DNA from 4 places in the Metabacillus schmidteae genome. Region 1 is predicted to be linked to each of the others. Evidence: riboswitches for the same ligand, from Rfam matches in the RefSeq annotation. Region 1 holds a riboswitch; each other region holds the start of a gene.
The links. Region 1 has a riboswitch for cyclic di-GMP ahead of HWV59_RS26670 (hypothetical protein). Riboswitches for the same ligand answer to the same signal wherever they lie in the genome.

Region 1 (7,969 bases):
CCATCGTTCCCCCATAGTAACGTGACCTTTATAAGGATGGCTTTTTATAAATGCAAAAGCTTTAAGCTCATTACTATTACCCTTTAAAAAGATATGAAGAGCTTGTGTGACAGGTTTATTCCCGCTTGTACGAAGTGTTCTATAATACGTCAAGACTTCCACTGGCATATCCGAAGGTGATTTAGCAAATTCCTTCTTAATATCAACATCTCTAACTGCCACTTTGTTGAAAATACCTAACTCTAAACATTTTGCTGCTACTGGAATTAAGTTCGCTACCATTTCTACTGACATAAGTCTTCCTCCTATTGTTAAGTAGATTACTTACACAATCTCTTAACTTATTTAATTTTTTTATTTATATATAAAAAGGACAAACCCAAACTAATTAGGTATTGTCCTCTCATATGCTTTATTAACCAAGATTCCGTAATGATAAATTCACTCGACGTTGTCCGTTCATAGACATTATTTCACGTTCAACATCTAGGGGCATTACGATAAAATCTAGGCGGATATCATTTATTGTTTTAAAAGCATCAATATCTGATTTCGCAAGTAACCCTGAATCGATATACCATTGAACCTTACTACTATCCGGTAAACAATTCTTTATTAAAAAATCTTCTCCGTAATCCTCAAACAGTTTAAAAATTTTATATTCAGGCTGATTTGCTATAAGTGAGACAGAACCATAGGAATGGCTTAATTTCTTTCTTTCCTGTAATTCCGAACACTCTAACATCTCAATTTTTGCCCTGTCATACAATTCTTCATACTGCTTTAGACTTGGATTAAGATTTTTAAATGTCTCAGCCAAGTAATTTAGTTTATAGCCTTCATAGTCAAAATCAGAAGATCTAACTAGCTCTTTACCCACTTTATTAAAAGAAGGTTTCACGTAATATGAAGGATTTCTTTTGTAGTTTTCAAGTTCTTCCCTTAGTTCTTGATTTTCTTTTAAAGATTTAACATCTATTTTGATTGCCTTACATACAAGTTCAGGAGTTAAATAATAAAATAGATATTGAACAATTCCTTTATAATCTACATCGAAAATCTTCTTTGGGACAAACTTGGCCACTACATTAAACTTTTCAAATTCATGACGCTTTGCTTCACTTTCTCTTAAATGCATATACATTGAATTTTTAATTGCTTTCAATTTACTTTCCGTTTCCTTTAAAAGACCATAGGTACCTTCTTGAATGAGGTTCTCCATAATCTCCGCAGCATTAGGTTTAGGTTCAAAAAATGCTCGATTTGTCCTGGAACACTTCTTACAAACCTTAATATCAAAATGTATACTCTCATTATTTAATCTACAATTTCCACAATCTTTCATAACAATTTCCTCCTTAGAATAGATTCAAATTAATCAAGAACAACCTAGACTAAAAGCTGAATATCACTTATAGAAGCATTGAGAATAGTTATTTCTCTTCTCGACTTCATAGCAACTTCAACTCTAATTGCTTTACTTTCGGAATTACCTAAAGTGATAGCGTATAAGAAGCCTAAATTTGAATCAGTTCTAATAAACTCTCCATTGTTCTTCAGCATAGTAAAAAGTCTTTCTTTCATATAAGCTGGTTTAAACAATTCTTCGATTTTATTAACTAGCATGATATTCTCTCCTCGGATCTCTTAATCGTTAGATTTGTTGAGTCTTGATAATTCGCTTTGACAAACTCTTGAACATGCGCTTCATCTACAGCATTCACCGTAATTTTCTTCTGCTTTTCCCCTTCAAAAAAACTAACGCAATACATAAACTTTTCTGGTCTTTGAACACCATCAAAGAATTCATAATCGGGTAAAACAGAGATAACTTTGTCCGTTTTAATAATTTGAGGAAGGATAAATTCATTAGCTGGATTGACGATAATCCATGCAGGATATCCCAATAACAATTGGAAAACAAAAATATCTCCCTCTCCTATAACTTCTCCACCATTTTTAACTAGAAAATTTGATCCTATAGTAAACTGACAATCTTCCGTATAAAAATTAAATTGTTTACTCATATAGCAACTCCTTCAACAGAAAAGAGATCGTAGTCTGACGGCATTATTTCCTGTCTAAGACATTCGATCTCTTTTATCAACTCTATAAGTCTAAAAGACTTTACTTTTTTTCGAATTTGAAGATTTACAGTTGAGTCAGGTAGACAAATAACGCCTACATTTCCCTTCTGAAAAATTCCTCTAGTCTTTGATTTCTCAAAGGAAGATCTTCTAAATAAATCTTTAATCCAACTCTCTTGGTTTTTTGACTGATGATGCAAGGTATATTCGACTGCGTTAATTTGTGGTTGAAAACAACCCATTGACATGTCAAAAAGATATAACGCTCCATCAATTGATCCATTAAAATAGACTCTGTACCCATAAGAAGATTGATGATCCCCATATTTCTTAAATGGTTCAATAACAAATTGAGTTCCATCCATCTCCCATATAAAGTCACCTTTTACTTCTTTGAAATGTACTGATTGTAGGGCAGGACCTAACTTTGAAGGATGAACTGGCGCAAAACAGGTAAGTTTAAACACCTTCTTCAACTCCTTCCTCTTCGATAAGACAATCTTCAGAACAGAAGTTTTTTCCTCTTACTCGAAACAAAGTCTCATCACAACAACTACTACATACACAACAACTTGGTAGACATTCACCTTTCATAAAATAATCACTCTTTCTAAAAGTTTTTTTTATTCAAACTCGCTCTTTCCCAAAAACTAACAAAAAAGCCCCTGGGCAAAGGTTTAATAAGGACACAAAAGTGTCTAAAACCTAAGCCCAGAGGCTACTATGTTTGATCATTAACAGCTGACCTTATGTAATAAATGGTCGCATAAAAATAACAAAAGAAAAAGTTTGAACATATTTATTATAGACTAAATAAATGCACTATTCAACGTTAAGTATTAGCTGATCACTTATAAGGCTAACACTAGTTCTCTTAGCTTTTAGTTTTTATGCCCACTCTAGATTTTCTGCAGATACAATCCTATCTAAAATGCCTGTTCTCCCAAAGTTAATAATCTCTAGTTTAGTTCTACCATAATACCAATGATAGTTTGTTGTATTTTCTAAAGGTTGATATGTTGTTATGAGTAAAGCTTCGACGACATCATTAAATTTTCGTACTGTGAATCTTTCACTCTTTCACCTTCTGGAAATGAATGAACTCCAAACCTAACTTTCAATTCTCCTCTTACAGTTGATAGCCATTGTTTTTCATGTTCTGATAGCCTTTGTAAAAAACTCCTTTAAGTTTTACCAACATAAAGTAATGTTTCGTACCCTATGTATTGACGGTAGATTGCATAAATACCACTGTTATTTAATGCAATCTGATTATGAATTATGTTATTTAATAAATAAGGACCATGCCATTTTATGTATACTGTCGTCATATTTTTCCTCATGGTTATTAGTTAACCTATAGTCTAAAATCGTGCTAATCTATAATTCTATAAATATATTTAACTACAACTACATACCAATAGCATGTATATTAGTGAAAAGTTTAAACAAAAAAGTAGTCTGATATATAATCACGACTACTTTATACTCTACTTGAAAGGTATTCTCTAGCATCATCTCTAGATAGCTTAAAAGTATTAATTATATACTTTTCAGATACTATTTCATCTCTTTTAAGACCTCTAAAATTAGATAAAGGTATATCTCTAGATTTTGCGTATAAAACTTCTATTTTTTCATTTAAAGAATGCGAAAAAACTGTTTTAATTTCTCTAGTAAGTGAAATATGTTCTTCTACAGTATTTTCATCTATTAAAGTTAAACTTTCTCTCACTACAAATTCTCTTGCAGCTACTAATATATTATCTATGCTCTCTCGTTCTTGGATTAAACTCATTAAAAAAACCTCACTTCTCTTCTTCTATTTTTATTATAGAAAAAATCATAGATAAAACTTTTAGATTCCACAATTTTAATAGAAATAAGAATTTTTTATATTATTATAAATTGTTCTTAATATAATTACGGTATTCCATATAATTATTGGGGGTAATCTTAAAAGTGAATTTACGAAATTGTAACACACCTCAAAAACGCACGAATAAATCTGAATACAATAAATTCTTTAGTTGGCAATAAAAAAAGCCATCTATATAATGGCCGGTTGCACTACTAGCTCCAGATTGTTCAAGTGCCCAAATAAGAACAGCCTATCATTGCTTCCAAGTATTTGTTTAATGATAATTACTTCAAAATTATTAGTCAAAATTCAACAAATCACACATTCTAACATCTAATGCATGTGCAATTTCATAAATATTTTCAAGAGAAATGTTACGTAAACCTCTTTCCACATCGCTAATATAAGTTTGATGTAGATCAGTTAAATCTCCTAATTCCTCTTGAGAAAAACCTTTTTTTCTCCTGTGATACCTAACTTTCTGACCAAACTTTATCTTAACATCAATTTTCATCGAAATTTCCTTTCTTATGATTAAGTTTACTAATATTGAAAGGAAAACTCTATAGATTATAAGTTATATTTCCTATTAATTGAATGAATTTCATAATTATGAGCCCTACGGGCTCAAGGCTTCTGAGAACTAAAAAAAGGAGTACCTCCCCAAAATGTCGAATTTAGTAAGCACCACACAAACTAATAAGACTGGAGGAAGACTCCCTATGACTATTATACGACAAGGAAGCCTGTTTGACCTACAAGAATTATATGATTTAGAACCTACCCAACGGTTTGAAGCTATTTTTTCTACTATTGACATTGAACAAATCTTCGCTGTGGTAACGAAGAAATCCCGTTTTGGTAGACCAGTTGAACTTAACTATGCTGCTATGATTTACTCCTTGGTTGCTAGAATTTCAGAAAGAATCCCATTTATTAAAGATTTAGTTAAACGATTGAAGAATGATATGATTTTCCGTCTTGACTGTGGGTTTTTAGTATCTGATTCCGTACCATCAGATGCTGCTTATTCACGAATGATTACTATCATTAGTGAATCGAAGGTTTTGGAAGAGGTTCAAGAAACTCTTCTTCTTCAAGCGATATCCGAAGGATTTATTACGGATGATACCATTGCCATTGATGCCACACACTTTGAAGCACGCGATCAGGCACCTCCAAAAGATGAAAAACCTAAAAATGAACCCAAGAAACGTGGTCGCAAGTCCAATGAGAAAAGGGAACAATGGTTAATTGAAAAAGCAGAACGTGAAGCCAATCTTCCTCTTTTTGAAAAGAAAATTGAAGAACAACTGGACGTTCCTTTAGCCGAACTTCGCCATGAAATTCCTCAAGACCCTCAATGGGGTGTAAAGAAGAATAGCGAAGGGAAAAACGTCTTTTGGTTTGGCTATAAGGCCCACTTAGCAGTTGGCTCAACGAGCCAATACATTTTGCAATCCCTTTTTTCCTCTGGCAACCTTAATGATGGAAAGGCAGCTATTCCTTTATTAACATGTATTCATGAACGTGTGCCTCTTCCAAATCTGCGCTATGAAACAATGGATGCTGGATATGATTTCGAACCTATCTATACGCAGATTCATCGAATGGGACATCAATCTGTTATTGCTTATAACAAACGCAATGAGCCTGAACCTATTGGCTTTGATAAACATTTCGCACCAACATGTGTCAGAGAGCATTCCTACCGTTATGACAGTTTTGATCCGAAATATGAGACACTAAAATATACTCGACCAAAGGAATGTAAAGACTGTTCTTTAGCGAATGATGGTCTTTGTCAAAAGGTATACAAAGTGAGAATCACTACTGATTTGAGAAAATATACAGCACCAGCTCGCGGATCAATAGCTTGGAAGACGATATTTAAACGCCGTACCGCTGTGGAGCGTGTGAATGCTTATCTAAAGGGATATTTCCAGCTGGACAACGTTCGTTATCGTACTGGAAAACGTGCCAAAGTTCATTTTGACTTAGTAACTTTAGTTTATAATGCTTCAAAATTAGCTGCCGATCGTATCAATGCCGTGTTAATTCAACAACAAGCAGCTTAAACATTAAAAAATTTAATAGAAAACAAATTCTGAAGGTCTGTGTTTCTTTAAAATAAGTAATTATGAAATTGATTCAATTACCAAGAATTAATATATTTTTTTAAATTCATATTATCAAACAAGGAAATTATAATAAAAGTATAATACAGGTCTTTGGACACAGGAATAGGTTTATTAGAAAAAACACGAATTTTTTAGAAAGAATTTCCTTTACCTCTCCTCCCCCATTTCTCAAATATAGTGTTTTTTGAAATGCAAACGCTTTTACAAAATTCTTTCAAGCAAATGTCCACTATAAAAGAATTAAACCCGCTTGCTGAGTTTAGTTTAAATTCTTTAATTAATATCACTAAGTATGATCAAAGTTTATACCTTACAAAAGAAAAATCTCATTGGTGTATATTAGCCCATATAGGTGAAATTCCGAAAAATCATACCTATAAAGTACCTAAACAATATCTAGAAAAAATCATGTATAGAAATGATGTAAATCAACATCAGAATTTATTAGGTGTTATGGATGTTCGTTCGTTTTTGTCTATACCTATTAACAGCAGAGATCATAAAGGACTTCTCATTGTGTATAGTAAAGGAAAAAATGAGTATATAGATAATTATCAAAAAGAGGACATTTTGCCGTATTTTCGTGAACAACTGACTCATTTAATAGATAATCTTATTCATTATCAATCTTTACAACTATCAGCCACGTATGATTATCTTACGAATGTATTAAATCGAAGATATTTCTCAGAAGAAGCTCGGGATATGTTAAATACCACTTTAAAACATAACAGGAATGTTTCAATTTTACTAATAGACATTGATCATTTTAAACGAGTAAATGATACATAGTAAGCCCGTATTCAAACGACGCATATAAATAGAACTGCACCTCCGGTAATATGATCATATCAATATTAAAGGAGGTGCTTTTCATATGCCTGATCAAAAACTGACTATTGTCCCCGTTACGCTTCTTCCCGAAAATAAAAGTAAATCCGTGTCACCACCAACTAGCTCTTCCTCTAGCATCTGTACAATCAAAACGGCAAATGCGGAAATCCTCTTTTATAATGGTGTAGACGAGCACATCATCCTAACAATCATGAGGGAGTTGAAGCATTGGTGAAACATGATTATACGGATGTGAAAAATATCTATATTGTTTGCGGAAAAACTGATATGCCAAAAGGGATTGACGGATTAGCTACTCTGATCCAGGATTCTCTTGAATTAGATCCCTACGGGGATTCTATATTTCTGTTTTCCGGATGGAAGAAAGATAGATATAAATGTTTGTACTTTGATGGAGATGGCTTCGCCCTTCTCTATAAACGTTTAGATAATGGGAAGCTTCAATGGCCTAAAGATGAACAAGCAGTACGTAATCTATCCCAAAAGCAGCTCAGGTGGTTACTCGAGGGCTTAGCTATTCAGCAGCCAAAGGCCATTCAACCATCGGATAAAGGAACTTTTTAAACACTGTTATTTTTTCTTTATCTCCCCCGTTCGAACTGGTTATAATAATAAGAACGAAACCGAACGGAAAGTGGTGAATGATATGGTGAAAGCTTCTTCTACGAATGAAAATCAGAACGAGAAAATAATTCGGCTGCTTGAAGAGCAGTTGGCTCATTCAAATCAACAAAACAAAGAATTATCGAAACAGATTGAAGCATTAACCGATCAAGTACGCCATTTAACTAAGCTTTTATATGGATCAAAAACTGAAAAAACGAAATATAACGCACCAGACGGGCAAGGTACGTTATTTGATGATGACCCGGTTTTTAGCGAACCTGAGCACACAGAAGAACAAAGCCAACAGACTATTTCTTACACTGTTGTACGAAAAGTTCAAAAGAAAACAAGAAATGATTCATTGCATGATGGCATTGAAGTAGAAGCTATCCATCATCATCCGGAAAATACGACCTGTG
Region 2 (7,969 bases), on a different contig from region 1:
TTGCTGGTTACTCGACTCAGGACACAACATCCTATAAAAGACACAGGTTTTTAGAAATTATTTGTTTTATTTATTTAATACTCTCATCATACTCTTCCAAGTACTGTTGCTCCTGCTCTGCAGACATGACACCTGTTGCTTTACCGATTGTTCCTCCTTGTAAGCTCCAGATTTCATTGTGATCTTCATCAGCTTGAGAGAAATCTCCAGCCTTCCAACGAGTTAAAATGTCCAACAACAATTCCTCATGGTCATATTGACCATTTTCTATTAAGTTGATCAGAAACAAAATTCGCTCATCCGTCATTTCAAAATGTAGCCATTTTTCATCTGCAATTACCTTTTGATGACTCATTCCGTGCATATAGTTGAGAATATCTTCTTCAGATAAAGTTGCCTGTTCACTTCCGAATGGATTGTTATTCATAACAACTTCTTCTGATACAACTTCTTTCGTGTTGGTACTTTCTTCAACTTCTTCTGTTACGTTTTGAGCAGCTGTTGAAGTTGATTTAGAATTCATCATATCAAAGAAAATATACCCCAGAAACCCGAAACAGACAGTAACAACTATTATACTGGCTATCATCCACTTATATTTTTTTATCCAAGACACGGCAACAACCTCCATAGAAAAACTTTGCTTGTCAGCTTAGTCAATCGTTATTTCTATCAACAAAATATTTCCGATCCTAATAAATGAAGATAGTCTAGTATAATCATACAATGGATAAAATAGGAGAAACAAGAAAAGACTTTGTCGAAAAAAATCAGATTCATATTTTTTTTAATTTTGTGCTCTTATCTGTATAATGTTTACTAGTTTTGGCAATAAAAATAGTAGAGTATATGAAAGAGGTGTAGAACATGAAGACATTGGTTGTAAAGAAGTATTTTTTAGATATAAAAGACAGAGAAGCTTTTGAGAGAGAGATACTGGAACAAAATCCTGAATTAGTAGACACAATACTAGAATGGGATGACGAGGAATTAACGGAGAAATTAAATATATTGAAAAAAAACTTGGTTTGAACAAAGCCAAGTTTTTTTTCGTTAAGATATTCTATAGAATTATCGCTGCGATCCACCCAAAGATAATAAGGGGGATATTGTAGTGAATAAAGGTTGGAACACACGTATCCCAAATATGATGATGATTTCCATCTGCTGCTAAACCAGATGTTGGACCAAGTGTACTGTCAGAAGCAGGTGATCCTGCATCACCAAGTGCTGCTGCTGTGCCTACTATCGCAATCGTTGCCATAGGGCTGAATCCCAATTGAAGACATAACGGTACAAATATCGTCGTAATAATAGGAATCGTCGAAAAGGATGAACCAATTCCCATTGTGATAAGAAGACCAACGATTAGCATTAGCAATGCACCTATTGCCTGATTTCCGCCAATCAACCCAGCTGCATCTTCTACAAGCTTTTCAACATGACCAGTTTCCTTTAATACACTTGCAAATCCAGATGCTGTAATCATGACAAATCCGATAAATGCCATCATCTTCATTCCGTTTGTCACCAATGTATCTGCTTCATTACGCTTTACTACTCCGCCTAGAAATAAAATGCTTAAGCCAGCTAATGCACCAAAAATCATTCCTTCAACCTCTAATTTTTGAGAAAGATATAGTTGAACAGAAAGTGATACTATAATAGCTAGAACGGCTATCGTTATACTTTTTTTCGTATACTCTTGAGTCATTTCTTGACCAGGTATTTCACGATTTTCATAGTGTCTTTTTTTACGATACGAAAAGAAAACAGCTATAAGTAGACCACAGACCATTCCGATAGCAGGTATAGCCATCGCTTTTGGAATGGAAGATAAGGTCACAGTTAGTCCGCTTTCTTCCATATTCATTTGCATAACTCCATGAAAAATGGCCCCAAATCCTACAGGTAAAAACATATAAGGTGTTATTAATCCAAAGGTAAGGACTGATGCAATTAATCTACGATCTACCTCAAGCTCATTCAAAACCTTCAAAAGTGGCGGTATCAAAACCGGGATAAATGCGATATGAACTGGTACTAGGTTTTGTGAAAAAATCGCCATAATTAGAATTAAAAATACAATAAGTGCCTTTGATAGCGTTTTTCTTCTTGCTTCTCCATCACGACCAACTATTTTTATCACACTTGATACCATCGCATCTGGTAATCCGGTTTTCGTTAATGCAACGGCAAAAGCTCCTAGTAAGGCATAGCTTAGTGCTACTGTAGCATTTCCACCTAACCCACTTGTAAACCTCTCAATCGTTGTGGCTAAACCTAAGCCTCCAGTTAATCCACCTATTAAAGCCCCTATCACAAGAGCAAAAACAACATTTATTCTTAATAAACTTAAAATTAGCATAGCAATAACTGCTATAATGACTGCATTCACCTTCAATACCCCCAAAAAACACTTTAGTTTACTAATATGGTAGAGAAATAAAACATCGGAATTAAATTTATCATATATGTTTTTATTCTGTCAATTAGTATACTAAGATATTATTCAAAATAATCTCTTAAACGTTAAAGAGACTTTAAATTCCTACTGTTATAAAAGCCCTTTCTTTCAAATTCTTAAAAAACATTATCTTTTTATATTAAATTTTTTTCCAATATGACGATATTAAAGATGGCCTATTTTTTATGAGAAATATACTGGTCTAACAGGGCAAACTTATTGAAAAATAAGGACGCAAAACTATGGGTCTAAGGCATATTGCTATGACTGCCAAGTTGCACATCGTGAATCCGGTTTTAACCCCTTCTTGGTTGTCCGCCTTAGAACCTCGCTTACAAAAGAGAGGAGAAACAATATGTCACAAGGTAGTTATGAAATTAAAGTAAATCGTGGTGCAAAAAACGTGGAGATGTATATTGGTGGAACATTTACACCAACAGATGTACAAAACTTCGTTAGTGACTATAAGAATAAGATTTCAGTTATTAACGCTAATGAATTCACTTTAGAAATTGATTGCACCTTTATGGATCTTCTTAAACAAGAAATGATTCCAAGCTTAGAAAATTCGTATAAAATGTATAAGGAATCCGGTTTCAAAAAAGTGGTATTCAAAATTAAACAGAATCCTGTATTAAAACTTCAATTAAATAGACTTGCAAGAAGCACAGGATTATCAAACGCCGAAGTTATTGAGAGCTAAGAAGTGTCAGGATGAATCACTCATCCTGATTTTTTTATTCTACAAATAAATAGGGGGAATACACTTTGCAACATATAAGAATCCATTCTATTGATATTTATCATCCAACAAAAGTCGTTGATAACACATACTTTATTCATCATTTTCAGCAAAGAGAAAAGGATATCACAAGATTTCTTGAACATATGGGAAGAAAAAATCGTTATATCATTGATAATCCAGAAGAGAATAGTTTAACGATGGCCATAGAAGCAGCCAAACGAGTTCTTAATAAAGCAAAAATGAGTGGAAAAGATATTGATATTATCATGTTCTCGTCACAAATTCCTGAATACACGTTTCCTACAAATGCTACTTATCTACACAATGCAATCGGGGCAGGGGCACACACAATCATTTTAGATTCGAATGCTAATTGTGCCGGCATGACTGTTGCTGTTGATTATACTTCTAGATATATGCTTGCAAATAAGCATGTTAAAACCGCATTAATTGTAGGGGCAGATTATAACTCTATCATTAGTGATCCAGAAGATGAAATAACATACTCAAATTATGGTGATGCTGCAGCTGCTGTTATATTAGAAAAAACAGATATAGAAACAGGTTTTATTGATTCTATTTATTTTACAGATTCAATCAATATGGATAAAATCTTATATCCCGCAAAAGGCTTATCGAATGTACTCCAAAACAAAGAGGCAGGAAAGTATATTAAGTGGCTTCCTTTTGATGGAGATATCGCTCTGCCTCCTACTTTCGACATGATTCAAAAGCTTTTAGAGCGTAATCATTTACAAGCAAGTGATATCAACTGTTATTGCTTTTCACAATTCTCTTTAGCCAATATTTTAAAGATAAAAGATAAGTTTTCCATACAGGATGATCAAATAGTTTATGTGGGTGATCGTTTCGGATATACAGGGACATCCAGCCCCTTCCTGGCATTACACGAGGCAATAAATAGAGGAACTGTTAAAAGAGGAGATACTATTTTATTTTGGACGATTGGTGCCGGTTACCAATTAGTTGCCATGTTATTTAAATATTAATCAGGGAGGCAGCTGTTAAAAAAGTGACAGGTAAACATATTTTTACGTATGTACCTGTCACTTTTGTTTTCTACCAACATGTCTTTCAAATTTCGATATTAGTTCCCGATCTCAAACCTCTCAACAAATGCGGCTAATGTTCTGGCCATCACACCTGTCGCCCCTGATGGACCAAGTTCACTTTCCTTTGAGGTTGTTGCTGTACCTGCAATATCAAGATGGACCCATGGTGTATTCTCAGCAAATTCACCAATAAAGGTTCCAGCCATGATTGCATGTCCTTCCCGGCCAGGTGAATTATTGAGATCAGCCATCTGACTATTTTGCACTCTTTTTTTATCACTCTCTGAAATCGGCAATCGCCAAACAGGCTCATCACATTCATGTGAGGCTTGAAGAACTTGCTCAAACAACTCTTCATTATTTGTCATAGCACCAGTCGTCTCAGTTCCTAAAGCAATGATAACCCCTCCTGTTAAGGTGGCTACATCGACAAGGTAGTTTGCTCCGTGGAATTTCGCATATGTAATACCATCTGCTAAGGCTAATCGACCCTCTGCGTCCGTGTTTAAGACCTCAATTGTTTTCCCGCTTAAAGAAACAATCACATCATCCGGCTTGAATGCCCCTCCACTTATCATATTATCTGTTGATGGAATAACGGCAACAACATTTTGCTCAGGTCTTGTCTCACCGATAATCTCCATGGCTCCTAAAACTGCTGCTGCACCACCCATATCCGTTTTCATGCCAACAATTCCATCCTTCGGCTTAATTGAGTAACCACCCGTATCATAGGTAATTCCTTTTCCAACAAGCCCAATCACATCTTTCCATTCTTCTTTTCCCTGATACTTTACCACAATCATTTTCGGCGGCTCTTCTGAACCCTTGTTAACAGCTAGTAAGGCCCCCATCCCAAGGCGCTCCATATCTTCCTTTTCAAGAATCTCATACTCAAATTGGTATCTCTTGGCAAGCTCGACAGAATACAAGGCTAATTCAGTTGCTGTTAACAGATTAGGGGGCATATTTGTTAGTGTTCTTGCACTATTAGTGCCTGTTCCAAATGCATATCCAACCTCAAGACTGGATTTAATTTCATCCAGTTCTCCATTTTCTGAAAAGACATAAACAGTCTCAATCATTTTTTCAGGTTCATTTGATTTTTGCTTATAATCTAAAATTTTATATGTAGAGAGAGCAGATGCCTCTGAAAGTGCATAGGCAATATCATTTATGTCATTTTCTTCATTAGAAAAAGTATCAAGCGCAATGGCAAGACTCTGATGTTTGGCCTTTTGAATAGTTTGAAATAACTCTCCAAACACTCTCTTTAATTGATCAAAGGAAAGTTTCTCTTCTCTTCCTAATCCAACAAAGTAAATACGTTTAAAGGAATGTTTTCCAAGGGTATGTAGCTTAGTAATGGATTTATATTTTGTTTGCAGATCTCCTTCTTTCAATAACTGAGAGAGATCACCATTAAGCTGTTCATCGATCTCACTAGCTAAACCTGTTAATTTGCTTGTTTTTTGATATAGTCCAATAACAAGTGTATCTTGATTTTTAATTTGGTCTAATTGATGATGTACTTTAAATATCATTTCTGCACCTCCATATATGTATACTATTTTATTTTAATGCACAAAGTTAAAAAAGTATAATAAGGTGTAATAAATGATGAGAAAGGTTTTCTAAACAAATTTTATAATGAGTAGGAGATGAAGAACGGTAATATGCTATAATGGAGAAAATCTTTTTATCTATTTACAGTTTAGAGAGGTTTTATGCGGTTGACTCTAGAGATTTAGATCAATATGGTATTACTCCAATCAATCTGTATAAATAGATGAATACTCCCTAAGAATGCAGAATGAAAGGAGCATAACATTGGAACTATTATATAATTTTCCCTTACTCGCTTCGCTTGCAGCTATTTTCTTTGCACAATTTGTAAAAGTTCCGATCTATTTTATTGTTTCAAGAAAGTTGGATTGGACCTTAATCACAAGTACAGGCGGGATGCCGAGTTCACACTCAGCTGCTGTTACTGCCCTTTCAACTGGAGTAGCACTTGATCACGGTCTGGATTCCTCTATTTTTGCGATATCAGCTGTTTTTGCTATTATAACCATGTTTGATGCAACGGGTGTTAGAAGACATGCCGGTGAGCAAGCTACCGTTCTTAATCAGCTCGTATTAGATTTCAACAAATTTGTTGAAGAAGCAAAAGTATGGCCTAAGAAAGCTGAGCAAGACAAACAAAAAAAATTAAAAGAACTGCTTGGTCACCAACCTATTGAAGTCTTTTTTGGAGGTCTAACAGGGATTTTACTCGCCCTATTATTACACTACATCTTTGTTATGTAATTTCTCTTCGCTAAAATACATAAAAAGCTAATGGCCCATTTCCATTAGCTTTTCGTTTTACTTTTTATATACTTTTCCCTAAATACCTGCATGGATTCTTCTTCATTTAATCGCTTTAATTGTTCTTCAGTTAACGTTCCATCACCCATTTGAACCACATAAACATCCAGTTGTTTTTTGCCCCAGTTATTATAAACATCTTTTACCGTTTCATAATAGAGATCTAACCGATTTCCTTTAATCGCTCCACCTTTATCGGCTACGACTCCATAGCCATATCCAGGAATAAAGAGAATTGTCCCTAAAGGAAATATGTCTAGGTCAGCTGCAACTGTTGAATATAAATCACGTTTTACTTTGACTCCTGAATACGTAATTCCATAGCTTGGATGATTAGGGTTTTTACCTGTTGATTCTACACCAGCTGTATATCCTGTTGCCACTACTTTTTTAACTGGATATTTTGACCAGTCTATAGCTTCCTCTAAAGTTATATCCTGTTTTACCGCCTCAACACTAGAAGATATCTTTGTTTGTACTGCCGGTTCACTATTCATTGACTTAAAAGTGAGACCTAAAACACGAAATGTATCTCCATTGTGCTCACCCTTAGATCGCTCTTCAACATTCTTATAATCTTCATAATACCAGTTTGCAACATCCTTAGCTTCTACTCCGGAAATAACTTCAAAAGTCGTCGTTAGGGCACCAAGAAATAATATCGACATGAAAAGCCTTCTACACACTCTTTTTATACTGATCATTTATTTCCTATTCCACTCCTCTCACAAATCTATTCGTTCCCAATTTGCAGAGAGAATATTCACTTTTACCATGAAGCATAATTTACCAGTTTGAAAGCAACCCTTCTAATTCACAGAGAAGACACAAAAATGCCGATTATCAGCTGTGTGATAATCGGCATTTTTGTTACATATATTAAAACATTTGGTATCCTCTTTTTCGCAACATTTTAATTATTATTCCTGAAAGAATTGCGCCAATTAATCCAGAAGATAAAATGAGTATATCAGCTAAAGCTAAAGTCAGAATTTTATTACCTAAAGCTGAAAATGAGTTACCTGGCTTTTGAAAATATTCTATAAATCTCACATTATCTATTATAAAAATACAGACAATTGGGTATACAATTGCCATAATCCAAGACATGCGTAAAAGCATATTTAATAAAAATCCAATACCAAAAAATAAAACTAAAAATAATAGCATCGATATTAGTAAAACAGGTAAGCTTAACATGTCTATCACCTCCATTACACCATTTTAAGTGTACTGAACAAAAGATAGACAGTCAATCATAACTAAGTGAACGTTTTATGACTTCTTCCCTGTTCCTTCACAGCTATTGCAAGT
Region 3 (7,969 bases), on a different contig from region 1:
GGGGATGAAAGACTTTTCTTCTGGTTTCCCGCTTTGGTTTGTCTTTCATATCGGGGATGAAAGACTTTTCTTCTCATTTCTCACTTTGTTTTGTTCTTCATATTGGGGATGAAGGACTTTTCTTCTGATTTTCCATTTTGTTTTGTTCTTCATATCGGGGATGAAAGACTTTTCTTCTCATTTCTTGCTTTGTTTTGTCCTTCATATCGGGGATGAAGGACTTTTCTTCTGATTTCTCGCTTTGGTTTGTCCTTCATATCGGGGATGAAAGACTTTTCTTCTGAGTTCTCACTTTGTTTTGTTCTTCATATCGGGGATGAAAGACTTTTCTTCTGAGTTCTTGCTTTGTTTTGTCCTTCATATCGGGGGTGAAAGACTCCCGATTAGTTTTGTCTTTCATTTCATATCGCACTTGTTTGCCTTTCACAGGATACTAATTTCCTTAACTTATTATCCCCCCAAAAACCAAAAAAACCCTCCATGATACATGAAGGGCAATCTTAAAAATTTCTTATTCAGCTTCTTTTTTCTCACCTAACGCAAACATGATTTCTGTTTCACATGCTACTTCTCCATCAACTGTTGCGATCGCTTTTCCTTTTCCAAGGGAGCCTCTTAGGCGGATGATTTCTACTTCCAGGCGTAATTGGTCACCTGGTTTTACTTGTCTTTTGAAGCGGCAGTTATCGATTCCGGCAAAGAATGCTAATCTTCCGCGGTTTTCTTCTTTTTTCAGAATGGCAACTGCTCCAACTTGTGCTAGTGCTTCAACGATTAATACCCCTGGCATAACCGGGTAGTCAGGGAAATGACCATTAAAAAATTCTTCGTTGGCTGAGACATTTTTAATGCCAATCGCTTTGACTCCTTCTTGTACTTCTAAAATGCGGTCAACGAGTAAAAATGGGTATCGGTGTGGGATAATATCTTTGATTTCGTTAATATCTAACATATGTATGAATCTCCTTTATGCTTTTTTCTCGCTTCTTTATTATGTACGACAAAAGGAAGGCTTTCACCTTCCTTTAGCAAAGTATATATGGAACATTATTCTTTTTCAACTAAGTCGATGATATGTTGCCATGTTGATTTATCAAGTGCCTCCTCTGGATTTCCATTGCCGATGACTCCATAGCCGATCATAAGTCCAACGATTAAGCTGATGACCATAGCTAAGAGAACAAGTACGACACGTAACCAAATGGGAATGAGGCGAATGCGTAATTTTACTTTTTCGGTTTGTTGGTCTTGTTTTTCTTCTTGATTTTTCTTTGCGTTTATCTTTTTAACTTCTTCTCGACTGACCGCTTTTGTCGTTTCTTTTGCTACCAATAGACTAAACTCCTATCTTACGCCGTTAATTAATCCCAGCATTTGGTCGCCAAGTGTAATGGACTTTGCGTTCATTTGGTATGAGCGCTGTGAGATCATTAAATCGGTCATTTCCTTTGTTAAATCAACATTGGACATTTCAAGTGCACCCTGCTGCATTGTGACAGCCCCGCGGTCTGCACCTTCTAAGTAGGTTAATACGTCTTCGATTTGCATGTCACCCAGATCTTTTAATCCGTAAAGATTATTCCCTAACTGACTCAGCATTTGCGGACGATCTACTTGAATAACACCTAGTTGGAACTCTTGTGGTTGTTCTGTTTCATTTCTCGGTATGGCTCTAATTGTTCCATCTTTTGAAATCATAAGCTCTTTAAATGTATCATTGAACCGAATTGGGTTTTGATTTTCATCCAGGACCAGGTTACCCGATGCTGTTGAGAGTAAGAGCTGGTTACTTCCGTCCGTTGCTGGCGATAAATATAGAGCACCATCTCGAGTATAATTAATTTGCCCATTTACATCAATTTGTAAAAACTGATCTGGTGAAGTAAAAGCAATATCAAGTGATCTGCCAGTTTGCTTGATGCTGCCTTGTGTAAACACAACGCTTTTATTTAGTCTTGCGCCTGTTCCTTGTCGAATCCCAAGTTCTGTTCCAAAACGTTCTTCTTCTCTTTCTTCTAATGCATTGCCTTGATTAGTAAATTGCTGACGAACTAATTCGGAGAATGTTGTTTCCGTTCTTTTATAGCTTTGAGTATCAACATTTGCCAGGTTGTGGCCAATTTGATCAAGCTGTTTTTGGATCTGGCCCATTGTATTAGTCGCTGTAATCATTGAGCGTAACATTTATTATTTCCCCCTATTATGATAAGCGGCCAATTTCATTTGCGGCCTTTTCCATGCTTTTATCATATGCTTGCAGCACCTTTTGATTTGCTTCAAATGAACGGTAGGCTGTCATGATATCCGTATATGTTCTTCCTACATCTACAGTGGAAGTTTCCAGATAGTTTTGTTTTAAATTGTATTGGATGTCACCATTGTTGATTGCTGTTGGAAGGGCTTGGCCGTCTGAAGTACGGAATATTCCATTTCCTTCTTTGACTAGATTACGTACATCTTCAGCAAAACGGACATCAATTTGTGCGATAGGTTCTGGTTCTCCATCTACCAAAACATCGCCGGCAGTTGTAACGCTGAATTCACTGGCTTGGATAGAGATTGGTTGTCCTGCTGTTGAAAGCACAGGATTTCCATCTGAAAGTAAAAGACCATTTTCGTCTAATGTAAAATGTCCGTTGCGTGTGTAGCGTTCCTCACCAGCTCCGTTTTGAACAGCAAAGAATAATGAACCTTTTACATTTGTTTCCGGATGTAGAGGAACAGTTTCTTCAACTAAGGCAACATCAGTTACCAGGCCTGTTTCCTTTAGCTCACCTTGGATATCTCTACTTTTAATTTCCTGTAAATAAACTCCAGAATTAATCGAACCAATTGTTTGCATGCCTGCTACATTCATTCCATTACCAGTTGGAACAGTTTTATTTTCCATACGCTGCAAGAGCATTTCCGGAAAAGCCCGGATTGTCGATTGATCCGCTTTATACCCCGCTGTATTTGCATTTGCCATATTATTTGATAGCATTTCTGTTCGGCGCTGCTGTGCCAACATCCCTGCAGTTGCTGTATATAAACCTCTTAGCATGAGTAAACCCACCTTAACCGTGTTTTTGTCCGAACAACTGAATTCTTTTTCGACAGAATTCCCTATTATTGATTATAAAGGAGAACGATTGTTTTCTCCATTGTTAGTTTTTAGGAAAAAATATTTTTATTTCTTTTTTCCTAGCTTGTCTTTATAATAAAGAAAAATCTGATAAGGGCAAACTTGTCGAAAGGCAGGGACGCAAAGCTATGGGCCTATACAATATTTTACATTGCACGGTCGCCAAGCTGCCAGGCTCCTTTTTGAGCCATGGGCTTTATAGGGAGAAGAATAAGATGAAAAGAATAATCTTGATGTTTATTTTAACTATGTTTGTGTTGGGGGTTGCCGGTGTGAATAAAGCAAATGCCAGCGCGAACACGGAATACTCTACATGGCTTTGGGATACGAATCAAATTGTGACGAATCGTGAAGCTATATTAGAATTTCTTGAAAATAAACAAGTATCTCATGTGTATTTACAAATTAACCGATTGATTAATGTTGACCAATATAAACAATTTATTAAAGAAGCTTCAGCACGTCAAATAAAGGTTTATGCGCTTGACGGTGCTCCTGAATGGGGACCATCATCTAAGGCTTTTACTAACTTTTTGAACTGGGTTTCCGCCTATCAAACAAGTGCAGCTGAGGGTGAAAAATTTTCCGGCATTCATCTTGATGTTGAGCCATATCTTACTTCACAATGGACTACAAATTACAGTGGAGCTGTGCTGAAATATCAAAATGTCATTTTAACTGCAGCGAATACTGCGAAGACACTTGGAATACCATTCGCCGCTGATATTCCTTTTTGGTTTGACGAGATGAATGTGAAAAATAAATACGGAAAAGGAAATCTCGCTGAATGGGTGATTAAGAATACGAGTGAGATTACAATCATGGCATACCGTGATAAGGCTGTTGGTCCCAATGGGATTATTGAGCTAGCGAAATACGAAATAAATCTTGCAGCGTCACTTAATAAAGATGTCACGATTGCTGTTGAAACGATGAACCTGGGCAGCAGTGACGGATTCCTGACGTTTTATGAGGAAGGGCAAAGTGCGATGGACCAAGAGCTTGCGCTTGTTTCAGATGCTTATAAGGATTATTCAAGCTTTAAAGGTGTTGCGGTGCATCACGTGGGGAGCTGGATGGAGTTACGGTAAGGAGAATGGATGGAGAATCGGCTTTTTGTGGCCGATTCTTTTTTATGCTTTTATTCCTATTTGAGTACAAACTTATTGGCGGGACGAGGGACCTGTCCCATTGGACCTTCCTTTGGACCTTATTTGCGATTCTTCATTTATATTTGCGATTTCAAAAATTTATTTGCGATTAGACAAATTTATTTACTATTTTTCGAATTTATTTGCGATTAGACAAATTCCGCCATGATTCTACACACACTGCCGGGACAAGGAACCTGTCCCCATGACCCACACCATGACCCACACAAAAAAAGAACCTGCACAAGTCAGGTTCTTAAAAGTATCATCCGAATTTTTTGCGTGGAAGTTTGTCCATGTTGTCCAGCATGATTCCTGTGCCGATTGCTACGCAGTCCATTGGTGCTTCAGCTACTAGTACTGGTACTTTTAGTTCTTCAGCTAAAAGTTGGTCTAAGCCGTTAAGTAGTGCTCCACCACCTGTTAAAATAACACCGCGGTCGATGATGTCTGCTGAAAGTTCTGGAGGAGTACGTTCCAGGACACTCTTAGCAGCTTGTACAATGGCGGAAATTGGTTCACGAAGTGCTGCTTCCACTTCTGTTGAGTTCACGGTAATTGTACGAGGTAATCCTGTTACCATGTCACGACCACGAATACTGATTTCTTCATAACGTGCGCCTGGGAATACAGTTGCTACATTGACTTTAATATCTTCTGCAGTACGCTCACCGATTAATAGCTTGTACTCTTTTTTAATGTAATTTAAAATTTCCGCGTCAAACTTGTCCCCAGCCATTTTAATGGAAGAGGCGGTGACAATATCGCCCATTGACAACACAGCGACATCAGTAGTTCCACCGCCAATATCAACAACCATGTTTCCATAAGGTTGGAAGATGTCCATACCGGCACCAATTGCTGCTACCTTTGGTTCTTCCTCAAGAAATACATTTTTACCGCCGCTTTTTTCAGCAGCTTCTTTAATTGCCTTTTGTTCAACAGATGTAATATTCGTTGGGCAGCAAATGAGCATGCGCGGCTTTGAAAGTAACCCTTTTACATTCAGCTTATTAATAAAGTGCTTTAGCATTGCCTCTGTTACTTCAAAGTCTGCAATAACACCGTCTTTTAATGGGCGAATAGCAACAATATTCCCAGGAGTACGTCCTACCATACGTCTAGCTTCTTCACCAACGGCAAGTACCTTACCAGTATTTTTGTCCAGGGCAACAACGGAAGGCTCGTTTAACACAATTCCCTTCCCTTTCACATGAATAAGTACGTTAGCCGTACCAAGATCTATACCAATATCCCTCGCAAACATTCTATCTATATCCTCCTTGCAAATCTTCATATCCGAAATACTGACCTAATTACCTATTTTATCACAATTTCGCAAAAATAGTATGATTTTGTAAAAAAATTTCAGGTGAGTATGTAGGGAATTGTCGATTTACTTAAAGTAGATAGAATTCATTTACTTCACTGGTTCTTCTTCTAAAATTTCGTCCTTCTTGTACTTCAACTTTGTTGCTTCTCCACCACGTAAATGTCTGATTGATTTATGATAATCAAGTATTTCCTTTACCTCATTCGCAAGATCAGGGTTAATTTCAGGTAACCTTTCCGTTAAATCCTTGTGGACGGTACTTTTGGAAACACCAAACTCCTTCGCAATGACGCGAACAGTTTTCTTTGTCTCCACGATATACTTCCCAATCTTGATTGTGCGTTCTTTGATGTAATCGTGCACACCACTCGACCTCCCTAATATGGATGTGAGAAGTGTGAAATGAGACTCGCATACCAAGACACTTTGGCTGAATTTCTCTTAGATGATCGTATGTTGCCTCTTTTACAGCGATTAAAAATTACACTCACGATCCCTCACCTCAAACACTCTCTTTGATAGGTTTGTAACATTTTATTAGCTTGGATTAAGATATATGCTAATAAAGTCAGAAGGGACAAGGCTTTCTTTAAATTTTTTTCATTTTTATGAGATTTGAATAGAGAAATTGTGGTTTTTCACCTATTTTAAACAGTTTATTTCCCGAGAAATTTGTCGATGGGTGGAGTGAAGATGGAGACATACCTTTTTATTATATTTTTGGTGAGGGACATTATGACTTACTTTTAACATTTTTTGTATAAAAAAAGAGTAGTCAGAAAACCACTCTTCACGTGATTATGATTATTTCTGGCTAAAGGCAATTTTTAGTCCTATCAGTGTAAACAGAGAACCTTGGATCATGTTAATCTTTTTCGATAATGATGGATCTTTACGTAGGAAATTGCCGACTTTTCCAGCAAACATACTTATTAATGTAAAAATCACTAAGGCTTGGATGAGAAATAGAATTCCAAAACCGAGCATTTGAAGGGACACATTCCCATTCTCATACTGAATAAATTGCGGGAAGAAAGCCAGGAAAAATAATGAAACTTTTGGATTTAAGAGATTCATTATGACTCCCTTTTTATATAAAGATTTGTAGTCTAAAGAGTTCTCATTTGTAAAAGTAAAGCCTGAACTTTTGTCTCTAAAGGATTTATAAGCCAGGAATAACAAATAGGCTGCTCCTGCATATTTAACTAGTGTAAAAGCTAAAGCTGATTGATAAATCACGGCAGAAATCCCAATGGTCGCAGCAGCAATATGAACTAATAATCCTGTACATAGCCCAAGTGTAGTGAAAATTCCAGCTTTCTTACCTTTTGCTATACTCTGTGCCAAGGTGAACAAGTTATCTGGTCCTGGCATAAGAGTCAGAACGATTGCGGCACCTAAAAATGAAATGATTGATAGAAAGTCCACAGTTACACCTCCACTTTTTAATGTGAATTTTACCATAACATCATAAAGAAAAGCTCAAAATCAAAAGTTTTGAGCTTTTTTGCATGTTTTATTGTGTTCTTTGGTAATCAATATCATATTCTTTCGCTAACTTTTCCATTTCTTCATGATATTCATTCAGGGCGGTTAGGTACTCTTCTCCTTTTGCATTAGATTGCTCAATTAATTCCTGGTCGGTTTTTTCTAATGCTTCTTTTTCGAGTAAAAGAGCGTCATAATATATGCTTAATGCTTCTTCCATTTGGCCTTTGATTGGCTCCAGTTCTTCAACAGTAACTTCCAGTGACTCTGCTGTTTCAATGGCTTTTTCGTATTCAGGGATAACCTCGCTTGTTAAGACACTCAGTAATTCTTGGTCATTTTTGAAATTCTCCCCCGATACGGTTGCCAAGGCTTCATTCGCTTTTGTTTCATAGCCTGCAATTTCGTTCATATCTTCATTAATAAAAGCAACGATTTCTTTTTGCTTTTCTTCATAGGATAGCTCATTTTCTTTGGAGGTGCTTGCTTCTGTATCAGATGGCTTTTCTGAAGAAGTGTCATTACTACAGGCGACGAGCATTAGCATCATCGCGATGATGAAACTTAATTTTTTCAAGTGAACCTATCCTTTCTATTCGTTAAGATTCGATGATTGTAGGGTCATTTTTAATGAATGCATCACGACGCTTTAAATACCTTTTTTGCATGACTCTGATAAGACTCATCATGATGAGACCAACAATGATACCTGAAAGAGCATACCAGCCTGCTACAAATAGCAGTCCGATGTACACAAAAAAGGCAACGAAAAATACTGAGTATATAACTAGTAACATGATGTTTACTAGTTGAAGCTGAGTAATTCTCATCTTTTCTTCTTTAGATGTTGTTTCTTGATTCTTTAAGTGTAAA
Region 4 (7,969 bases), on a different contig from region 1:
CAGAGGGTCAGCGGGAGGTATTAGAGAAACTTGGTGTTACTGAGAATTTTATTGAGGCACCAATTAAATCTGGTATGGACGTCGTGGAATTAGGAAGATTGCCAAAAGGACTACCTGTCTATCTTGATAAGCATGCGTATGAAGCAGACAAAATTATCTTCATCGCTCGAATTAAGCCGCATACTGCTTTTCGGGGTCCGCATGAAAGTGGTCTTGCAAAAATGATTACAATTGGGCTTGGTAAACAAAAAGGGGCGGATGCCGCTCATTCATACAGCTTTAAATATATGGCTGAACATGTGCCGGCTATGGCAAAAGTTACATTAGCACATGCTCCTATTATATTCGGTCTAGGTACAATCGAAAATGCCTATGATCGGCCAGCAAAAATTGTCGCTGTTCCAGCTGAAAAAATCTTTGATGTGGAACCTGCCCTGCTGCTTGAAGCAAAATCACTTATGCCGCGTTTATTGTTTAATTCACTAGATGTTCTTGTTGTTGATGAACTTGGAAAAGATATTTCAGGGAGCGGTATGGACCCTCACATTACGGGGCGATATCCAACTCCTTATGCAACAGGTGATCAACAAACAAATAAGATCGTTGTATTGGATTTGACTGAACAAACTCATCATAATGCGAACGGAATTGGTTTAGCTGATATAACGACAAAAAAGGTTTTTGAAAAAACTGCTTTTCATAAAGGCTATGCAAATGCACTCACTAGTCTTGTCACAGATGTTGTAAAATTTCCAATGTTCTTTGAAACACCTGAATTGGCTGTAAAAGCAGCAATCAAAACAGCTGCAGTTGTCGATCAAAGCAAGGCAAGAATTGTAAGGATAAAAAATACCCTTCAAATAAAAGAACTCTATATCTCTGAGTGTTTACTTGAAGAGGCAATCCAAAATGAAAAAATTGAGATTCTTGGCATACCTGAGGTTATTACCTGGTAAAGGCATATATAAATATGATAACAAGCTTATGCGACATATACTTTTAGGTTACAAAACATTTAGGTAGGGCGATTATTTCGTCCTACCTAGAGTACTATCATCAATCAATGCAAAGGGGATGACTTAACATGACCTTGAAAGAAACGAAGGAAATTCCTCTCTATATTAAAGTAAACCCACAAGATAATGTTGCCATCATTGTGAATTCAAAAGGTTTACCAAAGGGAACTGTTTTTCCATGTGGTCTGACATTAGAGGAATATGTCCCACAAGGCCACAAAGTGACGTTAACAGATTTGGTAAAAAACCAAGCAATTATCCGATATGGTGAAGTAATTGGCTACGCACAAGACCAAATGAAAAAAGGAAGCTGGGTAAAAGAATCATTAGTCAAACTTCCAACACCACCTGAATTGGATGAACTTCCTTTAGCTACAAATGTTCCTGATTCACAGCCACCTTTGAAAGGGTATACTTTCTTAGGTTATCGAAACTCTGATGGCAGTGCCGGAATAAAAAATATCCTTGGTATTACAACAAGTGTTCAATGTGTTGCAGGTGTACTTGATTATGCTGTGAACAGAATAAAAAAGGAAATCCTTCCAAAGTACCCTAATGTACACGACGTCGTCGCCATTAATCATACATATGGATGTGGTGTTGCCATCAATGCTCCTGAAGCGGAAATTCCCATTCGAACGATTCAAAATATCGCGACACATCCAAATTTCGGCGGAGAGGTCATGGTAGTCGGCTTAGGATGTGAAAAGTTAGCACCAGGTCGATTGGTTCCGGATGGAGATGTAGAAAAAATTGTTTCTTTACAGGATCAACAAGGTTTTATGAATATGATCGAAACAATTACGAACATGGCAGAGGAACGATTACAAATATTAAATGAACGACAAAGAGTTGAGTGCCCAGTTTCTGACTTAGTTGTAGGATTGCAGTGTGGAGGCAGTGATGCGTTTTCAGGAGTCACGGCAAATCCTGCTGTTGGTTATACAGCTGATTTATTGGTCCGGGCCGGTGCAACCGTTTTATTTTCTGAAGTAACAGAAGTAAGAGATGCTGTACATTTATTAACTCCAAGGGCTATTAATGAAGAAGTTGGTCGAGCACTTATCCATGAAATGAAATGGTATGACGACTACTTAAAAAGGGGAGAGGCCGATAGGAGTGCTAACCCATCACCTGGCAACAAAAAGGGCGGATTATCCAATGTCGTTGAAAAATCACTAGGATCAATTGTCAAATCCGGTAGCACACCAATTACCGGAGTTGTACCACCGGGTGAAAAAGCCAAACAAAAAGGGTTATTGTTTGCAGCTACTCCAGCAAGTGATTTTGTATGCGGTACTTCGCAATTAGCAACTGGTATGCATCTCCAAGTATTCACAACAGGCAGAGGAACTCCGTATGGTTTGGCTATGGCTCCTGTTATTAAAGTATCCACGCGTAATACACTAAAGGAACAATGGCAGGATTTAATTGATGTAAACGCCGGTCAAATTGCAACTGGTGAGGCAACGATCGAGGATGTTGGTTGGGAACTCTTCCATTTCATCTTGGATGTTGCAAGCGGGCGCAAGCAAACCTGGGCTGAACATTGGGGATTGCAGAACGATTTAGCTTTATTCAATCCTGCTCCTGTAACATGAATAAGACTAGTAAGGCATCCCTGTGTTGAGGGTTGCCTTACTCTTTTTATAGAGTAAAACTAGCTATAGGAAACATTTAAAGGATCCAGAAATTGATAGGAGATGAGACAACTTGCGAAGCTATCTCATATTGTTAATGTGTTTATTGTTCCTTGTTCAATACTTCCTACAACATGCATGGTTGGGGTATGTTGTTGTCGTTTTCGTGATCGCTGCTTTTATTGCCAGCGTTATGAAAGCAAAGGGATTTCCACGCATTATCGGGTCTATAATGATGGGAACAGGTATTGTGCTGGAACTATATAAAGGTGCCGGAATTGACGGAATAAGTAATGGAATTCTATTAATCTTACCTCTTTTATGTTTAGTAACACTTGCACCACTTCTTTCGATTCCACTTAAACTAGGAGGTTATTTCGAAGCAATTGATTCGCTATTACGGAATTTGTTACACCATCCGAAAAGGCTTTTTGCCGGGATTACGACTTCCTTATTTCTCTTGAGTCCGATCTTAAGCCTTGGTTCAGTCCGTTTGATCAGTGAATTCCTATCAGAATTAAAACTACCTTCTGCAATGTCTGCTAAAAGCTATCTTATCGGTTTTTCAACGGCCATTTTATGGTCACCGTATTTCGCTTCTGTCTCATTGGTTCTCTATTATTTAGATATGTCTGTAGGAAAATATATTTTATATGGAATTGGTTTATCTGTTCTATCTTTAATTGTAGGGAATATTTTGTTTGCCATTTGGGCGAAAAAACATCCATTTGAAGATCAAACTGGACCTAAGAAACCATTGGCCAAAAAAACGAGAAAACAGCTTATTCAATTAGCCTTATTTGTGACATTTCTTATGTTAACTTCCTTAACAATTGAGTATTTGACCAAATGGTCGATGATTGTGATTGTATGTTTAATATCCATTATCATGCCACTTATATGGGGAATTGTAACAAATGGCTGGGCAAAACTCATGCCTTTATTGAAGGATTACCGAGACCTATCAGTACCAATGATGAATAATGAAATCATGTTGTTCAGCAGTGCAGGATTGCTGGCACATGCCTTACAAGGAACAAATGTAGCAAATGAAATTAGCGCTGTGTTAACAATTGTTGCGAATCAATCGTTTTTGTTATTTGCCTTATTTGTAATTGTACTTGTTGTTGTTACCACTTATATAGGTATCCATCAAATAGCAATTATTGCTGCCTTAGCCATGCAATTGAATGCAGAACAACTGGGAATAAGTAATTTGTCATTAGCTATGCTTCTCTTACTTTGCTGGTCGATTTCAACTGCATTAAGCCCATTTTCCGGACTAAACTTGATGGTTAGCAGAATTGTAGGAATTTCCGGCTTTGAAGCAGGTGTTCGAGCAAATGGCCTTCATCTAGTAGTCATGGCCATCATTGGTATAGGAATCATTATGTTTATTAATTAACCCAGTGAACATCTTGACCTTGACGTATAGTAAAAAGGTCTCATTACTATATTAGCTTTAAACTAGAAACTATTCCCATGCAAAAATCATATTGAAAGAGTTATCATGTTCATGTAATATTACTCTATTAACATATATATTAAAAAGATAAAAGGCACACTATTCGAAAGGATAGGTCGCAAAGCTTAGGGTCTAAAGTACCAGTAATTGCTTGATGCTATGATCGCCTGGCTACCAAACTTTTGATCAAGATGATCTGGGAAAATTGGCTGCTCTTGTTAATAGGGTAGTCTTTTTATATAGTGTAAAAAATTATTCACATTACAACAAAGGAGAAATAAGACAGCATGAGAAAGCAGAATCTAAAATATCGATTTTTCAAAATGAACTCAATTCGAACAAAATTTACAGGTTGGTTTCTTTTATTAGCACTAGCCCCATTAATTATTGTTTCTATTTTGCTTTACCAAATAAGCAGCGGTGTTATCCTTGAAAAAGAAAAAGCCAGTATGCAAAGCTTAGTACAAAGTAAAGCAGAAACGATGAGTGAATGGTATTATTCACAAAGAAATCAGCTTGAAGTAGCAGCTGAGAGTGATACGATCAAATCCCTTAATAAAGATCGTATTACACCATTCATTTCGTCCTTAAATGATCGATCTGATGTATTTGAAACTGTGTTTTTAGCTGATCCTAAGGGAAAAGTAATCGCACATACAAACCCGGATAAAATAGGTAATGATTATAGTGATCGTGACTATATCAAAACAGCCGCAGGAGGAAAATCAACCTTCTCTGACATGCTAGAATCCAGAGCTACAGGTAATCGTGTTATTAATATTGCTACTCCTGTTAAAGATGAAAATGGCGATGTGATTGGTGTTTTGGCAGGTTCAACCAACTTTGAAATCCTTGTTGATCAGTTTTTAAACAACACTGAGTTTGCAGCCAGTGATGATGTTGAGGAAATCTCTACACTTATCACCTTAGTAGATAATTCAACTCGTCTTCAGGTTTCGCCACAGCAGGAACTATTGGGGCTCACTATTGATGAAATAGAGAAAGATCTAGGAGATGTATTAAGTACTTCGTTAAAGAATAGCATTTCTCAAACAGGTGTAGCTTCTTTTGATCGTTTTGATCAATCGTTTTTAATTGCTTATGCACCAATTGAAGCTGTTGGTTTTGGTCTCAGCTTGAACTTGCCTGAATCACAAGCACTTGCAGATGCCGAATTCATAAAGCTATTATCAATGATCATTATTGGTATTACAGGAATCGTTGTAATAGCACTGGCAATATTCATTGTTTCGAGAATAACAAAGCCAATGCTGACGGTTACAAAAGGTATGAATCACATAGCAGGTGGTGATCTTACTCTAGAACCTCTACCAATTACTTCAAATGATGAAATTGGTGAATTATCTCATAACTTTAACAAAATGGTTCATAATATTAAACAATTAGTCTCGCAAATCGCCAGTACTTCTGAAAATGTAGCTGCTGCCTCAGAGCAATTAACCGCCAGTGCGGAAGAAACTAGTAAAGCAACAAATGAAATTGCTAGTTCTATTCAATCTGTAGCAACAGGCGCAGAAAATCAAGTAGAAAGTGTTTCAAGTGCAAAAACAACTTCACTTGAAATATCAAATGGAATTGATCAAATGGCCAGTAATGTGAATGCTGCGAGTAACGTTTCTGCAGTAACTAAGCAAAAAGCTGAAGATGGTCAAGAGGTTATTCGACATACTGTTCAGCAAATGGAAGTGATCAATACGAAAACAATCGAGATTTCCCAGGTTGTTAATCAATTAGGGGGAAAATCTAAAGAAATTGGTACGATTGTTTCGTTAATCACTTCGATTTCTGATCAAACGAATTTATTAGCTTTAAATGCCGCAATTGAAGCTGCAAGAGCGGGTGAACATGGGAAAGGGTTTGCTGTTGTTGCTGACGAGGTACGTAAATTAGCTGAACAATCTAATCAATCTGCTAAACAAATTCATTTATTGGTACAAGATATTCAGCAAGATATTCAGCAATCGATTCAGGCGATGGAAGAAGGGAAACATTCTGTTGCAGAAGGTAAGACACTTGTCGAACGTGCCGGAAGCGAGTTTGAAGAGATATCCGTTTCTGTCTTAGAGGTAACTTCGCAAATTCAAGAAGTTTTCACTACAGTACAAAAAATAAAAACAAACGCTCATTCAATGCTTTCAGCAATGGAAAACGCATCTTCAATTGCAGTAAAATCAGCTGAGTATTCCGAAAATGTCGCTTCTTCTGCAGAAGAACAAAATGCCACGATACATGAAGTAAGTTCAGCAGCCAGTACTCTTTCCGCAATGGCGGAAGAACTTCAAAAAGCAGTTAATAGTTTTAAACTTTAAGTTTATTAAACCTTGCTTCTCTTTCTTTTAATAGAATGTCTTATCCTGAAAACGAGTAACCAGCAAAAGGAAAATAAGCGGAGATTTTTCGGTTAGATGAAGAATGGAGCTCGTTTCGGGATGAATAAGGGGAGATATTCCGATTATGCCTAGCAAACTCTCCCTTTTTTGCAATAAACTAGTCCATAGACAGAATCTCTCCGTCTATTTGTACTATTTTGAATATTAATTACTGAATAAGCGAAATTTTTCCTTCTATAGTAAAAATGCGCCCAAAAATGGAACCCCTTTATACTTTGAAGGCTAGTTTTTTTTCTACAACCATAAATTTATTAAGGAAGATCATTTAGGAAAAACGTATTCAATTACCATTAGTACTAGGCCATAATCCAGCTTTTCTAAAATAAAATAACGGAATTACGACAGTTCAAGCGTTTTGGTGAAATAAACTATTATTATAACTTTTTTAGTACTTATACATAGTGCATAATTATAGTAAGTTAATGTTTATATCATAATATGTATTCTAAGAGTTTTTAGGAGGAAGTTATATGAGCATTCGTTTTGAAGTGGTAAGATCTGTCCAGGTAACAAAACAAAAAGCATATTCAGCTTTGTTAGACCTTGACACTGCAAAGGACTGGATGCAAGGTCTAGTCAAAATCGAGAAGTTGGATGAGGGACCATTAAAAGTAGGAAGTGAATGGAAGGAAACAAGAAAAATGTTTGGAAAGGAAGCTGCTGAACTGTTTGAAGTGGTTGAATTGAAGGAACCTGATAAAATCGTGCTGCGCTGTGATGGAACAAAAGGAACAACAGGAAAAGGTGAATTTGTGTTTACATACATACTTACCTCAAAAAACAATCATACAGAGATTAAGTTAGATGGGGAAATAAATGAACTTACAGGAATAGCAAAATTTTTCGGGAAACTGATGGCTGGTACCTTTAAAAAAGCTTGTGCGAAAGATTTAGATTCTTTGATAAGCTATTTGGAGAAAGATCGACTTTAAGGAAAACATTGTATAAATATTGTTCGTTATACCATAATGAAGTAGGAGTACGAAATCCTATGTAGAATATATATACTTGAAAATTCAAATTTCGATGGGTAAACAAGGAGGCAAAAAAATGGGTAGAATGGTACATTTCGAAATTCATGTTAGTGACATGGATCGAGCTAAAAAGTTTTACGGTGAGGTATTTGGCTGGAAGTTTGAAGATTGGAGTGAATATGCCGGAATGCCTTATTTCGGAGCTGTAACCGGTGATGCTAATGAGCCGGGAATTAACGGAGCTTTAATGCAACGTCAAAGTGCTCCGCCAGAAACTGGCCAAGCTTTGAATGGCTATGCGTGTACAATGGGAGTGGAAGATTATGATTCAACAGAAGCTAAAATTATTGAACTAGGCGGTAGGGTCGCTCTTCCAAAATATGTTCTTCCAGGTATGGCGTGGCAAGGATACTATATAGACCCTGAAGGAAATACCTTTGGCATTCATCAACCGGATGAAAAC

Region 2: linked by a shared signal. The riboswitch ahead of HWV59_RS24250 (hypothetical protein) and the one ahead of HWV59_RS26670 (hypothetical protein) in region 1 are both predicted to bind cyclic di-GMP.
Region 3: linked by a shared signal. The riboswitch ahead of HWV59_RS21015 (amidase) and the one ahead of HWV59_RS26670 (hypothetical protein) in region 1 are both predicted to bind cyclic di-GMP.
Region 4: linked by a shared signal. The riboswitch ahead of HWV59_RS13940 (methyl-accepting chemotaxis protein) and the one ahead of HWV59_RS26670 (hypothetical protein) in region 1 are both predicted to bind cyclic di-GMP.

Annotation. Positions count from the first base shown of each region.
Region 1 covers NZ_CAESCH010000003.1:201,740-209,708, reverse strand. Annotated here, with positions in the region: gene HWV59_RS26700 (hypothetical protein) at 1-294, opposite strand, end outside; gene HWV59_RS26695 (hypothetical protein) at 416-1,345, opposite strand; gene HWV59_RS26690 (hypothetical protein) at 1,390-1,626, opposite strand; gene HWV59_RS26685 (hypothetical protein) at 1,620-2,027, opposite strand; gene HWV59_RS26680 (hypothetical protein) at 2,024-2,554, opposite strand; gene HWV59_RS26675 (hypothetical protein) at 3,272-3,418, opposite strand; gene HWV59_RS26670 (hypothetical protein) at 3,571-3,885, opposite strand; cyclic di-GMP riboswitch class II at 4,139-4,221, opposite strand; gene HWV59_RS26665 (helix-turn-helix domain-containing protein) at 4,247-4,462, opposite strand; gene HWV59_RS26660 (IS1182 family transposase) at 4,671-6,026, shown strand; gene HWV59_RS26655 (GGDEF domain-containing protein) at 6,279-6,881, shown strand; gene tnpB (IS66 family insertion sequence element accessory protein TnpB) at 7,155-7,508, shown strand; gene tnpC (IS66 family transposase) at 7,591-7,969, shown strand, end outside.
Region 2 covers NZ_CAESCH010000002.1:706,006-713,974, reverse strand. Annotated here, with positions in the region: gene HWV59_RS24265 (DUF6241 domain-containing protein) at 71-616, opposite strand; gene HWV59_RS24260 (hypothetical protein) at 868-1,032, shown strand; gene HWV59_RS24255 (Na+/H+ antiporter family protein) at 1,064-2,398, opposite strand; cyclic di-GMP riboswitch class I at 2,667-2,750, shown strand; gene HWV59_RS24250 (hypothetical protein) at 2,823-3,170, shown strand; gene HWV59_RS24245 (ketoacyl-ACP synthase III) at 3,236-4,222, shown strand; gene HWV59_RS24240 (leucyl aminopeptidase) at 4,321-5,826, opposite strand; gene HWV59_RS24235 (divergent PAP2 family protein) at 6,116-6,595, shown strand; gene HWV59_RS24230 (3D domain-containing protein) at 6,640-7,359, opposite strand; gene HWV59_RS24225 (YuiB family protein) at 7,535-7,855, opposite strand; gene HWV59_RS24220 (YuiA family protein) at 7,931-7,969, opposite strand, start outside.
Region 3 covers NZ_CAESCH010000002.1:2,818-10,786, reverse strand. Annotated here, with positions in the region: gene fabZ (3-hydroxyacyl-ACP dehydratase FabZ) at 512-952, opposite strand; gene HWV59_RS21030 (DNA-directed RNA polymerase subunit beta) at 1,048-1,332, opposite strand; gene HWV59_RS21025 (flagellar hook-basal body protein) at 1,345-2,184, opposite strand; gene HWV59_RS21020 (flagellar hook-basal body protein) at 2,201-3,043, opposite strand; cyclic di-GMP riboswitch class I at 3,210-3,299, shown strand; gene HWV59_RS21015 (amidase) at 3,340-4,215, shown strand; gene mreB (rod shape-determining protein) at 4,541-5,542, opposite strand; gene spoIIID (sporulation transcriptional regulator SpoIIID) at 5,696-5,971, opposite strand; gene HWV59_RS21000 (LysE family translocator) at 6,413-7,036, opposite strand; gene HWV59_RS20995 (hypothetical protein) at 7,125-7,673, opposite strand; gene HWV59_RS20990 (hypothetical protein) at 7,696-7,969, opposite strand, start outside.
Region 4 covers NZ_CAESCH010000001.1:2,880,866-2,888,834, reverse strand. Annotated here, with positions in the region: gene HWV59_RS13955 (nickel pincer cofactor-dependent isomerase, group 22) at 1-956, shown strand, start outside; gene garD (galactarate dehydratase) at 1,085-2,617, shown strand; gene HWV59_RS13945 (TRAP transporter large permease subunit) at 2,730-4,061, shown strand; cyclic di-GMP riboswitch class I at 4,205-4,300, shown strand; gene HWV59_RS13940 (methyl-accepting chemotaxis protein) at 4,409-6,451, shown strand; gene HWV59_RS13935 (SRPBCC family protein) at 7,003-7,464, shown strand; gene HWV59_RS13930 (VOC family protein) at 7,583-7,969, shown strand, end outside.